Desulfocurvus vexinensis DSM 17965: one gene and its partner. The protein of the gene in region 2 interacts with the protein of the main gene of each other region in a pairwise test. Links are inferred from orthologs where the notes say so. Each region holds a gene or a part of one and is shown on either strand. Other genes may lie near its edges.

Evidence for each region. The genes of interacting proteins can lie anywhere in the genome.
Region 1: the proteins of G495_RS18010 (region 2) and G495_RS0108900 interact in binary tests that used the Escherichia coli proteins (3 or more experiments, as listed by UniProt). The link is inferred for Desulfocurvus vexinensis DSM 17965 from one-to-one orthologs.

Annotation. Positions count from the first base shown.
Region 1 is NZ_JAEX01000010.1:70,675-76,101, reverse strand. Bases 1-2,852 are described here. They hold G495_RS0108900 (TrmH family RNA methyltransferase), read left to right. Parts: upstream 1-961; coding sequence 962-1,744; downstream 1,745-2,852. Other genes in these bases: G495_RS0108895 (molybdopterin biosynthesis protein), read right to left, coding at 2,131-2,852; G495_RS0108905 (LysM peptidoglycan-binding domain-containing protein), read right to left, coding at 1-785. Also shown: more of G495_RS0108895, read right to left, coding at 2,853-4,086; G495_RS0108890 (molybdopterin molybdotransferase MoeA), read right to left, coding at 4,212-5,427. UniProt on the Escherichia coli protein: Specifically methylates the ribose of guanosine 2251 in 23S rRNA.
Region 2 is NZ_JAEX01000005.1:248,813-256,934, reverse strand. The notes cover bases 1-2,972. They hold G495_RS18010 (NAD(P)H-hydrate dehydratase), read left to right. Parts: upstream 1-662; coding sequence 663-2,282; downstream 2,283-2,972. Other genes in these bases: tsaE (tRNA (adenosine(37)-N6)-threonylcarbamoyltransferase complex ATPase subunit type 1 TsaE), read left to right, coding at 2,739-2,972; G495_RS0106720 (CBS domain-containing protein), read left to right, coding at 2,275-2,733; G495_RS0106730 (holo-[acyl-carrier-protein] synthase), read left to right, coding at 289-666; G495_RS0106735 (pyridoxine 5'-phosphate synthase), read left to right, coding at 1-278. In the rest of the region: more of tsaE, read left to right, coding at 2,973-3,260; G495_RS0106710 (aspartate kinase), read left to right, coding at 3,267-4,502; cimA (citramalate synthase), read left to right, coding at 4,502-6,118; G495_RS0106700 (hypothetical protein), read left to right, coding at 6,161-6,679; G495_RS20285 (VgrG-related protein), read left to right, coding at 6,860-8,122. UniProt on the Escherichia coli protein: Bifunctional enzyme that catalyzes the epimerization of the S- and R-forms of NAD(P)HX and the dehydration of the S-form of NAD(P)HX at the expense of ADP, which is converted to AMP.

The sequences.
Region 1 (5,427 bases), on a different replicon or contig from region 2:
ACGTAATGGCGCGTCTCCTGGGGCAGGTAGTAGGAGCGGCGGCCGCCCTTGGTCTTGCCCTGCTGCATCTGCGACAGCTCGAAGAAGTCATCGCAGCCGCTGCGCGCGATGGCCTTGGCCACGCGGCCTTCGCCCGCGTTGTAGGCGGCCAGGGCCAGATACCAGTCGCCAAAGTCGCCGTGCAGCTTGGTCAGATAGTCGGCGGCGGCGTGGGTGGCCTTGTAGGGGTCGTTGCGCTCGTCCAGCCACCAGCCCACGTGCAGCCCGTACTTCTTGCCCGTGAAGGGCATGAACTGCCACATGCCCTGGGCGCCCGCGCGGGAGCGCACGGCGGTGTTGTAGCCGCTCTCCACGAAGGGCAGGTAGACCAGCTCGTGGGGCAGCCCGCGCTCGGCGAACACCCGGCGCACATAGGGCAGATAGCGCTCCGAGCGCTTGAGCCAGGCTTCGAAATGCTTGCGGCCCTTGTGGGTGAAATAGGTGAAGAACGCGCGGACCTCTTCGGTGTCGCGCTCGTCGAGTTCGAAGGTGATGCCCAAGTCGCTTTCCAGAGCCTTGCGTTCTTCGGCGGTCAGCGGGGTGTCTTCGTCTTGGGTCAGGGCGTCGTCGTCGAGGCGGGGGGCCAGGTCGGGCCGGGAAGCTCTTGAGGCCTCGTGCCGCGCGTCGGGCGGGGCGGCCAGGTCCGCGTCCGCCACCGGTTTTTTCATGGCGCAGCCGGGCAGGGCCCCCAGGAGCAGCACCGCGAACAGCACAGGCGCGATTGCGCGGACCAGGGATTTGTGCATAAGCTTTGGTTTCCGTTCTCTTGAGGTTTTCCGGGTGAAAACGGGCAGTTCCCGGGGTAAACTTTAGAAACTATCTAGAAAAACACGAGAGCCCGTCAAGAATTTTATGGACAACACCCAGGCGCCGTAGGCAGATTCAGCCTCGGGCAAAGAGCCTTATCCACAAGGAAAAGAACATGAAAGCAAGTCAGGAGTCAGGCCAGGACAGCGTCGTTCCGGGCCGCAAGCCCGTGCTGGAACTGCTGGACGCCGCACCCGAGCGGGTGGATACGGTGTTCCTGCAGAAAGGGGCACGTGGGCTAGAGATTTCACAAATCGTCGAATTTTGCAAGCGTGCCCGGGTGCGCTTCCGGCTGGTGGAGCGCGTGGAGCTGGAGCGCCTGTTCCCGGGCAACACCCAGGGCGTCGTGGCCCGGGTGCGCGAGGCGGGCTACGCGAGCTTCGAGGAGCTGTTGCGCACGGCCCTGGACGCGCCCTTGCCGCTGCTGCTGGCCCTGGACCAGGTCCAGGACCCCGGCAACGTCGGCGCCCTGGCGCGGACCCTGTACGCCCTGGGCGGCGCCGGGCTCGTGGTGCCGCAGGACCGCACGGCCTTTCTGGGCGGCGCGGCGGCCAAGGCCAGCGCCGGGGCCCTGGCCCGGCTGCCCGTGGCGCGGGTGGTCAACCTGGCCCGCGCCCTGGACCAGGCCCTGGACCAGGGCTGGAACGTCTACGCCACCGTGGCCGAGCCCGGGGCCGTGCCGCTGTTCGACGCGCCCCTGTACACCCCGGCGGTGCTCGTGCTGGGCAACGAGGAGAAGGGCGTGCGCCCGGGGGTGCAAAAGCGGGCCACCGCCTGCGTGACCATCCCCATGGCCCGGCCCTTCGATTCCCTCAACGTGGCCCAGGCCGGAGCCGTGGTGCTGGGCGAGTTCGCCCGCAGGCGCTGGGCCCGGCGCGGGCAGGGCGGCGGGGCCTGACGGGCAGGGCGGCGGGGCGGCCCATCGCCGTGGCCCGGCGGACCTGTCGCCGTTGCGGCGGCCTGCCGTCCGCGCCCTGGGGTTTCCTGCCTCTGCGCCACCGCGCTGCGGGGCGGCGTTCGGGACGCGGCTCCCCCCGCCAGCCAGGGCGGAGCCGCGCCGCCGCGCAATTTTCGCCCCTTCCGCCGCAGGCACCCCGGGTCGCGCCCTTCGGGGGCGGCGCCTGTCTGCCCCTTCGCCCTCGCGCCTGAGGTCCCTGGACCGCTGCCTCCCGGAGCCCACTCCCTGCGGCCCCCGCCGCCCGCACCGGGGTGTCTGCCCCGGCGCGCAATGGCTCAACCACGGGGCCTCATAAGCTGCCGGGCCGTGTCCGTCCGGCGGTGAGCCTATGCGTCTTCCCCCAGGCCCAGGCCCGGGCGCATGGTCTGGCCCGTGAGGGCCGTCTCGTAGCCGCCCAGGGCCTTGATGCGCTCCTGGAAGGCCGCGTCGCGCACCAGCTCGAGCATGGCCTGGATCTTGGGGTCCTCCAGGTGGGCCGAGGGGATGAGCAGGTCGTAGCGCTCGCGGGCCAGGGGCACGAAGTCCAGCCCCAGGGCCCGGGCCGCGGCCCGGATGCCCAGGCCGCAGTCTGCCGCGCCGGTGAGCACGTTGACGGCCACGGCCATGTGCGTGAACTCCTCCTTGTCGTACCCGGCCACGGCCTCGGGGGCGATGCCCGCCCGCTTCAGGTGGTCGTCCAGCAGGATGCGCGTGCCTGCGCCGCGCTGGCGGTTGATGAAGCGCACGTCGGGCCGGGCCAGGTCGGCCACGCCCGCAATGCCCTTGGGGTTGCCCGGGGCGACCATCAGCCCCTGGTGGCGGATGGCCAGGTTGACCACGGTCAGCTCGCGCCCGGGCAGGTACTTGTCCAGGAAGGGGAAGTTGTAGTCGCCGGACTCGGGGTCGAAGAGGTGGATGCCCGCCAGGTGGCAGGAGCCGTTCTTCACGGCCATGATGCCGCCCATGGAGCCGACGTGGGTCGAGGCCAGGCGGATGGGCGCCTGGCGGCCCATGAGGGCGTCGGCCAGCAGGTCCATGGTGTTGTCGTGGGAGCCCACGGCCACGAGGATGTCGTCCAGGGCGGCGGCGGGCACCAGCAGCTCGGCCTGCACGGTCTCGCCCTGCTCCACGCCCTCGGCGTTGGCCGGGATGCGCATCAGGCCCTGGGCGCGGGTCATGGTGGTGATCATGCCCGCCCCGCGCGCCAGGGGCGTGGCTACGTACTTGCCGCCGACCCGGCCGATGGACAGGCGCAGGAATTCCTCCATGCCCAGCTTGGACGGCACGCGGCGCGTCAGTTCGGCCTGCACGCGCGGGCGGCGGCGGGCGATCTTGCGCGTCATCCAGGCGGCCAGGGGCGCCAGCAGCTCTTCGAAGCAGACCACCGCGCTCACGGGATAGCCCGGCGCGCCCACCAGCAGCTTGCCGCCGTGCTCCGGCCCGGCCACGCCCAGCAGCGAAGGCTTGCCGGGCATGGCCTGGATGCCGTGGACCAGCACCGTGCCGAAGCGCTCCATGATCGCCCGGGAGTAGTCCTTGCTGCCCGCCGACGAGCCCGCGCCGATGACCACGATGTGCGCGTCGCTTGCCAGGGCCCGGGCCACGGCCCCGGCCAGGGCCTCGGGGTCGTCGGGCACCGGGGGCACGCGCGTGGCCTCGAAGCCCCAGGCCCGGGCCAGGGCCACGAAGACCTGGGAGTTGCTCTCCACCACCTGCCCCGGCTTGGGCTCGGGCCGGGCGGTGAAGTCCAGCACCTCGTCGCCGGTGGGGATGATGGCGATCTTCACCCGGCGGCGGACGTCGAGCTCCCAGATGCCCGCCGAAAGCAGGGCGCCCACATCGTAGGCCGAGAGCGGGTGGTTCTGGGGCATGAGCAGCTCGGTGGCCACGATGTCCTCGCCGATGCGCCGCACATGCTGCCAGGGGAAGGCCGGGGCCTCGATGGTCACGGCGTCGTCGTCGGCCTGGACCACGTTTTCGACCATGATCACCGCGTCCATGCCCGGGGGCAGGGGGTTGCCGGTGTTCACGGCCACGAAGTCGCGGCCCCGGGCCAGGGTCAGGGGCTGGCCCTCGCGGGCCATGAAGGTGGCCTCGGCGCGCACGGCGATGCCGTCCATGGCTGCGCTGTGATACGTAGGCGATGACAGTTTGGCATACACTCCGTGTGCGGTCACGCGTCCGGCGGTCTCGTGGGTGGGCACGGTTTCCACCCCCAGCAGGGCGTCGCGGTCCAGGGCGGCGCGCACGCGCTCCAGGGCTTCCTCGATGGGCACGGTGTCCAGATAGATGTTGCGCTTCATGGCGTGGCCTCCTTTGGGGCGGGGCGGGGGCAGCGGCGGGGCCGCCGGGGTGTCGAAGACAGATGTCCCTGAAGACAGGTGTGCTTGAAAAAGCGGGGGAGTTCAAGTGCCTGACGGCGGGCGGCTCAGTCCAGCAGCCAGACGTCCACCGCCGCCCCGGCGTCCATGCCTTCGCTTTCGGCGGGGATGCACACCAGCCCCCGGGCCTGGACCAGGGTCCGCAGCAGGCCCGACTTGCCCGCCAGGGGCACAGCCAGCGCTCCGGTCCCGTCGCGCTCCAGGGCCACGCGTACGTAGTCCTCGCGCCCGGGCTTGGAGTGGACGTTGCGCGCCAGGCGCGCGCGCACCGTGCGCCGCCGGGCCGGGTCGAAGGCCCCGGCGTCGCCCGCCAGGTGGCGCAGCAGCGGGCAGCCGAAGGCCAGCATGACCACCTGGGCCGAGGTCACCTGCCCGGGCAGCCCCCACACGGCCTTGGTGCCCACCCGGGCCAGGATGGTCGGCTTGCCCGGGCTGATGGCCACGCCGTGGGCCAGGATGCGGGCGTCGGGCTGGGCCTCGATGGCCGCCTGGGTCAGGTCGCGCACGCCAACGGACGAGCCGCCCGACACGAGCACCACGTCGCTGTCCGCCACGGCGGCGGCCAGGGCCGCTTCCAGGGCCCGGGCCTCGTCGGGCACCAGCCCGTGCAGCACGGGCTCGGCCCCGGCGGCGCGGGCCAGGGCGGCCAGGGTGTGCGAGTTCACGTCGCGCACCTGCCCCGGGCGCACGGTGGCGGCCACGGGCACCAGCTCGTCGCCGGTGGACAGGATGGCCACCCGGGGCCGGGCGCGCACCGTGGCGGCCTCGAAGCCCAGGGCCGCCAGCAGGCCGATCTCCTGGGGCCGCAGCACGGTTCCGGCGGCCAGGGCCGTGTGCCCGGCCCGGGCGTCCTCGCCGCGTAGCATGACGTTGTCCGCCGGGGCCGGGGATTTGCGGAATTCGATGGTGCCCGCGCCCAGGTCGGCGGTGTGCTCGACCATGACCACCGCGTCGGCGCCCCGGGGCAGGGTGCCGCCGGTGACGATGGCCGCGCAGTGGCCCGGGGCCAGCTCGAAATCGGGCTGCACGTCGATGGCCAGCTCGGCCATCAGCTCCAGGTAGGCCGGGTTGGCCTCGGTGGCGCCGAACAGGTCGCGGGCGCGCACGGCGAAGCCGTCCATGCACGAGCGGTCCACCAGGGGCAGGTCCTCGCGGGCGGTCACGTCCCGGGCCAGGGCGCGCCCGGCCAGCGCGGCCAGGGGCGCCTCCTCGGGGGGCAGGGGGGCGAAGCCGCGCAGCAGGGCGGTGAACTCGCCGGGGGAC
Region 2 (8,122 bases):
TCGAGCTGCACACCGGGCACTACGCCGACGCCGCCAGCCCCGCCGCCGCCAAGGCCGAGCTGGAGCGCCTGCTGGCCGCCGTGGCCCAGGCCCGCGACCTGGGCCTGGGGGTCAACCTCGGCCACGGGCTGAACTACGTGAACATCCTGCCCTTCGCCCAGGTTCCCGGCATTAATGAATATTCCATCGGGCACAGCATCATCGCGCGTGCGGCCTTCGTGGGCATCTCCCAGGCCGTGCGGGAAATGAACGACATCATCCGCACCTTCGCCGCCTAGGAGGCCGCCCATGATCGTCGGCCTGGGCCTGGACGTGGTGGAACTGGAGCGGGTGGAGGCGACCCTGGAGCGCTTCGGGAACCGCTTCGCCCGCCGCATCCTGACCCCGGCGGAGCTGGAGGCCATGCCGCCCGCGCGCGCCGTGCCCTACCTCGCCGCGCGCTTCGCCGCCAAGGAGGCCGCTTCCAAGGCCCTGGGCACGGGCATCGCCTCGGGCGTGGGTTTCCAGGACATGGAAATCCTGCGCCTGCCCTCGGGCCAGCCCGAGCTGCGCCTGTCCGGCGGGGCCGCCGCGCGCCTGCGGGCCCTGGGCGGCGCCCGGGCCCACGTCAGCCTGACCCACGGCCGCGACACCGCCGCCGCCGTGGTCGTCCTGGAGAGCCTGTGACCTGCCGCATCCCCCACGCCCTGCCCCTGCCCCTGCCCGCCGAAATGGCCGCCTGGGACCGCGCGGCCATCCACGAGTTCGGCCTGCGCCAGGAAGTGCTCATGGAAAATGCGGGGCGCGCCGGGGCCGAAGTGGCCCTGGACGCCCTGGGCGACGCCCCGGGCCTGCGGGCCCTGGTGCTGGCAGGCGGCGGCAACAACGGCGGCGACGCCTTCGTGGCCGCGCGGCACCTGGCCGACGCCGGGGCGCTGGTGCTGGTGCTGCATACCGCGCCCGCCCGGCGCTACAGGGGCGCGGCGGCGGCCAACCTGCGCCTGGCCCGGCGCATGAGCCTGCCCGTGGCCTGCCTGGGCGCGCGCGACCCCGAGGCCGTGGCCCTGGCCCACTTCGGGGCCGCCCCGGACCTCATCGTGGACGGCCTGCTGGGCACGGGCTTTTCCGGCACCCTGCGCCCCGAGGCCCAGGGCTGGGTCCAGGCCGTGAACCGCCTGGGCCGCGAGGCCTTCGTCCTGGCCCTGGACATCCCCTCGGGCCTGGACGGCGCCACGGGCCGCCCCTGCCCCGTGGCCGTCATGGCCGACGCCACGGTCTGCTTCCAGGCCGCCAAGCTGGGCACGGCCCTGCCCGAGGCCGGGCCGTGGACGGGCGAACTGCACATCGAACCCATCGGCATCCCCGGGTTTCTCCTGCGCCAGGCCCCGGCGCGCTGCGCCCTGCTGACCGCGGGCACGGCCCTGCTGGCGCCGCAGCCCGACCCGCTGCTGCACAAGGGCCGCGCCGGGCATGTGCTGGTGGTGGGCGGCTCGCGCGGGCTCACGGGGGCGCCGCTGCTGGCGGCCCTGGGCGCCCTGCGCGGCGGGGCCGGGCTGGCCACGGTGGCCTGCCCCGGGGCCCTGGCCGCCGAGGTCCGCGCCGGGTGCCCCGACGTGATGACCCTGCCCCTGGGCGAAGGCCACGGCTGGAGCGCGGCCCTGGCCGCCGCGCTGGCCCCGGCCCTGGGGCGCTTCGACGCCCTGGCCCTGGGCCCGGGCCTGGGCCGCGAGCCCGGCGCCCTGGCGTTTCTTGAAGCACTGCTCGAACTGTCCCTGCCGCCCGTGCTGGCCGACGCCGACGCCCTGTACTGGCTGGCCCGGCGCCCGGAGCTGGCCCGGCGCTGCGCCGTGCTCACCCCGCACCCCGGCGAGGCCGCGCGCCTTGCGGGCACGGACACCGCGGCCATCCAGGCCGACCGCCCCGGCGCGGCCCGGGCCCTGGCTGCGCGCCTGGGCGCAGTGGTGGCCCTCAAGGGCGCGGGCACGGTGCTGGCCGAGCCCGGGGGCGCCGCGTGGCTGGCGCCCTTTGCCGTGCCCGCCCTGGCCGTGGCCGGGTCGGGCGATGTGCTGGCCGGGCTCACGGCCAGCCTGCTGGCCCGGGGCCTGCCCCCTGCCGAGGCCGCCTGCCTGGGCGTGTACTGGCACGGGCTGGCGGGCGAGGCCGTGCAGGCCCGGGCGCCCCTGCGCGGGGCCCTGGCCTCGGAGATCGCCGCCGCCCTGCCCCGGGCCCTGCTTTCGGCCTTTGACGATTTCCCGCAATCCATGCCAACGACGCTCACCCCGGAGGACGACCCCGATGCTTAAGGCCAAGGATATCATGACTCCCAAGCCCATCACCCTGGCGCCCGACGCCGACATCGCCACCGCCGCCCGCACCCTGCTGGACGCGCGCGTCAACGGCCTGCCGGTGGTGGACGCCTCCGGCGCCCTGGTGGGCGTGCTGTGCCAGAGCGACCTGGTGGCCCAGCAGAAGACCCTGCGCCTGCCCTCGGTCTTCACCCTGCTGGACGGGCTGATCCCCCTGTCGTCCACGCGCGACCTGGAGCGCGAGATGGAGCGCATCGCCGCGCTCACCGTGGGCCAGGCCATGAGCCCCGACCCCGTGACCGTGGCGCCCGACACGCCCATCGCCGAGGTGGCGACCCTGATGGTGGACCGCAAGCTCCACACCATCCCCGTGGTGGACAAGGGCAAGCTCGTGGGCGTCATCGGCAAGGAGGACATCCTGCGCACCCTGCTGGACGGCCCGGCCTAGCCCCGATGGGTGAACGCGCGACCCTGACCCTGGAGCTGCCCGACGAGGCGGCGACCCTGGCCCTGGGCCGGGCCCTGGCCCGCGCGCTCCTGGCCACGGGCCCGGCCCAGGCCGTGCTGCTCTCCGGGGGCCTGGGCGCGGGCAAGACGACCCTGGTGCGCGCCCTGGCGCCCGCGCTGCCCGGCGGCGGGCAGGCCCGCGTGTCCAGCCCGAGCTTCAACATCATGAACCTCTACCCCACCGACCCGCAGACCGCGCACTTCGACCTCTACCGCCTGGAAGGCCTGGGGCCCGACGACACCCTGCTGGAATACCTGCACGACCCCGGGCTGCTGGTGGTGGTGGAATGGGCCCAGTACCTGGACCGCGCCCACTGGCCCGCAGAGCACCTGCTGCTGCGCTGGCCCGAAGACGCCGCCGTGCGCACGGTGGTCTTGACGGCGGCGGGAAAGAAGGCCAAGGAAACCCTTCACGCGCTGGCAATCGATTACGGTGCGCCAGATCCGCAAACCCGTCCCCAGGAGTGAAGCGAGATGGGCATCATTGTTCAGAAATTCGGGGGCACCTCCGTGGCCAACCTGGACTGCATGCGCCAGGTGCTGGCCAAGGTCCGCTCCGCGCACTGCGGCGGGGCCAACAAGGTCGTGGTGGTGCTCTCGGCCATGGCTGGCGAGACCAACCGGCTCATCGCCATGGCCCGCCAATGGTCGCCGCGCCCCGACGCGGCGGAGATGGACTCGCTGGTCTCCACCGGCGAGCAGATTTCCGTGGCCCTGTTCGCCATGCTGCTCAAGGACGCCGGGCTCAAGGCCCGCTCCCTGCTCGGCTTCCAGGCCGAGGTGGAGACGGATTCGCGCTTCGGCAAGGCCCGCATCCTGGGCATCAACAGCGACAAGCTGCGCGCCATGCTGGACAGCCACGACGTGCTGGTCATGGCCGGGTTCCAGGGCGTGGACTGCCACGGGCGCATCACCACCCTGGGCCGCGGCGGGTCGGACACCTCCGCCGTGGCCATGGCCGTGGCCATCAACGCCGATGTGTGCGAAATCTACACCGACGTGGACGGCGTCTACACCACCGACCCGAACCTGTGCTCCACGGCGCGCAAGATCCCCAAGATCAGCTACGACGAGATGCTGGAAATGGCCAGCATGGGCGCCAAGGTGCTCCAGATCCGTTCCGTCGAGTTCGCCAAGAAGTACAACATGACCGTGCACGTCCGCTCCACCTTCTCGGACTGCAACGGCACTTTCGTAACCCAGGAGGATAAAAGCATGGAAGCCGTTCTGGTTTCGGGCATTGCATACGACAAGGACCAGGCCCGCGTCACCGTCCTGGACGTGCAGGACCGCCCGGGCGTGGCCTCGGCGCTGTTCTCGCCCCTGGCCGACGCGGGCATCGTGGTGGACATGATCATCCAGAACACCTCGCGCGACGGCAAGACCACGGACATGACCTTCACCGTACCGCGCGCCGACCTGGACGAGACCCTCCAGATCATCGAAGCCATCAAGCACCGCCTGGGCGCCACCGGCGTGCTCACCGACGAGCGCGTGGCCAAGGTCTCGGTCATCGGCGTGGGCATGCGCTCGCACTCCGGCGTGGCCTCGCGCATGTTCGCCGCCCTGCACGACGAGGGTATCAACATCCTGATGATCTCCACCTCCGAGATCAAGGTCACCTGCCTCATCGAGGAGAAGTACACCGAACTGGCCGTGCGCACGCTGCACGACAAATTCGAGCTGGACAAGGTCCGGAACGCCTGCTGATGCCAAAGAAGATCGCCATCTACGACACCACGCTGCGCGACGGCACCCAGGCCGAGGAGATCAACCTCTCCACGGCGGACAAGGTGCGCATCGCCCAGAAGCTCGACGAACTGGGGGTGGACTACATCGAGGGCGGCTGGCCCGGCTCCAACCAGACCGACCGCGCCTTCTTCCAGGAGATCGCCGGATACGGCCTGGCGAACGCGCGCATCGCCGCCTTCGGCAGCACCCACGCCCCGTCCAAGACCGCCGAGACCGACCCCAACCTGCGCGCCCTGGTGGAGTCGGGCTGCCCGGTGGCGACCATCTTCGGCAAGGCCTGGGACCTGCACGTGCGCGAGGCCCTGCGCGTGCCCCTGGCGCGCAACCTGGAGCTGGTGGGCGATTCCATCGCCTTCTTGCGCCAGCATTTCCAGGAGGTGTTCTTCGACGCCGAGCACTTCTTCGACGGCTACAAGGCCAACGCGGACTACGCCCTGGCCGTGCTGCGCCGGGCCCACGAGGCCGGGGCCGACGCCGTGGTGCTGTGCGACACCAACGGCGGCACCATGCCTGCGGAAATCCGGCGCATGGTGCGCGCCGTGCGCAAGGCCCTGCCCGGCGCCACCCTGGGCATCCACACCCACAACGACTCCGAAACCGCCGTGGCCGCCGCCCTGGAGGCCGTGGAGGCCGGCGCGACCCATATCCAGGGCACCGTCAACGGCTACGGCGAGCGCTGCGGCAACGCCAACCTGTGCTCCATCATCCCCAACCTGGAGCTCAAGCACGGCGGGCGCTACCGCTGCCTGCCCGAGGGTGCCCTGGCCCGGCTGACCGAGGCCAGCGCCTTCGTGGCCGAGGTCTGCAACCTGCGGCCCTTCATGCGCCAGCCCTTCGTGGGCCGCTCGGCCTTCGCCCACAAGGGCGGCATCCACGTCTCCGCCGTGCTGCGCAACCCCGAGACCTACGAGCACATCCGCCCCGAGGCCGTGGGCAACCGCCAGCGCGTGCTGCTCTCCGACCTGGCCGGGCGCAGCAACATCCTGTTCATGGCCCGGCGCTTCGGCTTCGAGCTGGACAAGAACGACTCGGCGGTCATGGAGCTGCTGGCCGAGGTCAAGGAACGCGAGAGCCGGGGCTACGAATACTCCTCGGCCGAGGCGTCCTTCGAGCTGATGTTCTTCCGGGCCATGGGCCTGTCCAAGCAGTACTTCCGCCTGCTGCACTTCAACGTGGTGGACATGCTGCGCGAGGACCAGGCCGAGCCCTACAGCGAGGCCACGGTGCGCATCAAGGTCGGCGGGCAGGTGGAGCACACGGCGGCCACGGGCATGGGCCAGGTCAACGCCCTGGACAACGCCATCCGCAAGGCCCTGGACCGCTTCTACCCCGCCGTGCGCGACATGCGCCTGTCCGACTTCAAGGTCCGCGTGCTCTCGGGCGCCCTGCGCGACACGGGCGGCACGGCCTCCTACGTGCGCGTGCTCATCGAGTCGCAGGACAAGACGCACACCTGGACCACCGTGGGCGTGTCCTACGACGTGATCCACGCCAGCTGGGAGGCGCTCATGGATTCCATCACCTACAAGCTGTTCAAGGACGACTCCTCGCGCTGGCCCGCGCGCGAGGACTAGCCCCGCACGGGCAGGAGGGACGCCGTGGCCGGAGCCGGGCCCATGCTGCGCAGATGGCTGCTGGCGGCCAGTGCCGCTTCCACGCTGTTCCTGGCCGGGCTGGTGCTGTCCTACATCCTGTGGAACCGGCTGGACACCGCCCCGGCCATGCCCTGCACCCAGGGCGACGACCGCTGGCGCCAGGCCGAGGCCAACCTGCACGCCGCCGCCAGCCTGCTGGGCGACGGGGCCCCGGAGCTGGAGCTGACCCCGGCGCACCTCTTCCCGTTCCCCTTCGAGCACCTGTGCATCGCCCGCCACGGCGAAGACACCGCCACCCTGCTGGCGCGCCTGGGGCAGGATTGGGACTGCGCCCCGGCCTGGGAGCGCGAGGTGCTGGCCAACGACGCCTTCCTGTCCCTGCTGGCGGTGACCGACGAGGGCGCCGTGGTGCCCGTGCGCCTGAGCCGCGCGGGCTTCGACGCGGCGGGCGACCTGCCCGAGCGCATCGCGCCCGGGGCGCGCCTGGTGCTGCGCAAGCGCCCGGGCAGCGACCAGGTGCTGCTGCGCGTGGCGCCCTGATCCGCCCCGCCCGGCATCCGCTTCCCACCGAAAGACTCGACAACACGGGTACGCATATTGCATGATGTGCGCAATCCCGGTACCCGGCGTCCGGAACCCGACGCCGCCCCGAAACGACACAAGCGGCACAGGCTGGCCCTCCGGCAGCCCAGGCCGACACCCGAGGCACGGCACCCGGCAATGACCCTGCGCACCCTGCTCCTCCGCCCGCTCTGCACCGTTCCCGCCCGCCTTGGCGTGCGCTGGGCCGCGGCCATGGCCGCAGCGGCCCTGGCCGGGCGCCAGGGGCGCAGGGCCTGGGCCCTGGCCCGGGCCGAGCTGCGCCACGGCGCGCGGGCCGGGTTGCGGACGCTCCTGCCGCCGGACCGCTGGCACTTCCCCCTGACCCTGTTCTTCTACCTGTTCCTGGTCTTCGCGCTGGAGGCAGTCTTCCTCAAGGTCTTCCTGCCCGGGGCCGACCCGGCCCCGCCCGCTCCGGCGGCCCAGGCGCCCCGGGCGCCCCAGGACCCCGGCCTGGCCGAGGAATTCCGCACCCTGGCCGACCTCTACCTGCCCACCATGCACGCCCACTCGCCCCTGCCCGCGCAGTTCCTGGCCCGTGAGGCCGCCCTGGCGCCGGACGATGACGGCCCGCTGCTGCTGGGCGGCGAGGAGGACCTGCTGCTGCTGGCCAGCGCCGACCGCCACCCCCTGCTGCGGCTGCCCGCCCTGGCGCGCCGCGCGCCGGGCCCGGAGGTCTTCGACTCGGTGCGCGTGGCCGTGGCCTGCTCGGAAATCCGCATGCCCGTGGACCAGCTGGCCTTCCACCCGCAGGACAAGGAAGCCTTTTTGGCCGCCGCCAGCGCCCCCGGGCGCCTGGGGGCGGTGTTTGCCAGCGTGCGCGCGGCTCAGCCCGGACAACCGGCCCTGCTGGCCGAGCTGCCCGCCTCGGCCATCGCCCCGCCCCAGACCCGCCTGGACCGCCTGCGCATGGCCGAGGCCCGGCGCAGCAGCCTGGGCGCGCTCTCGGCGCATTTCGAATCCGGCCTGCGCGGGGTGTTCGCCATCGGCTACGACGCCTCCGGAGGCACGTCCTACGGCAAATACCAGATCTCATCGCGCAAGGGCGCCATCAGAAACTTCATAAAATATCTGGACAAAAAGGCGCCGACGTGGGCACAACGCTTGCGTGCGGCTGGCGCTGCGAACACCGGTGGGACCCAGGGCGCCATGCCCCGGGAATGGGTGCGCATCGCGGGCGAACACCCCAGGCTGTTCGAGAAGCTCCAGGACGACTTCATCCACAGCCACTACTATTCGCCCACGATCCAGGCCGTGCGGGAACAGACGGGGCTCGACCTCGAAGCCCAGAACACCGTGATCCGCGAGGTGCTGTGGAGCACCGCCGTGCATCACGGGCCCACCGGCGGGGCGAATATTTTCATTTCCGCAAGCATGCGTGCC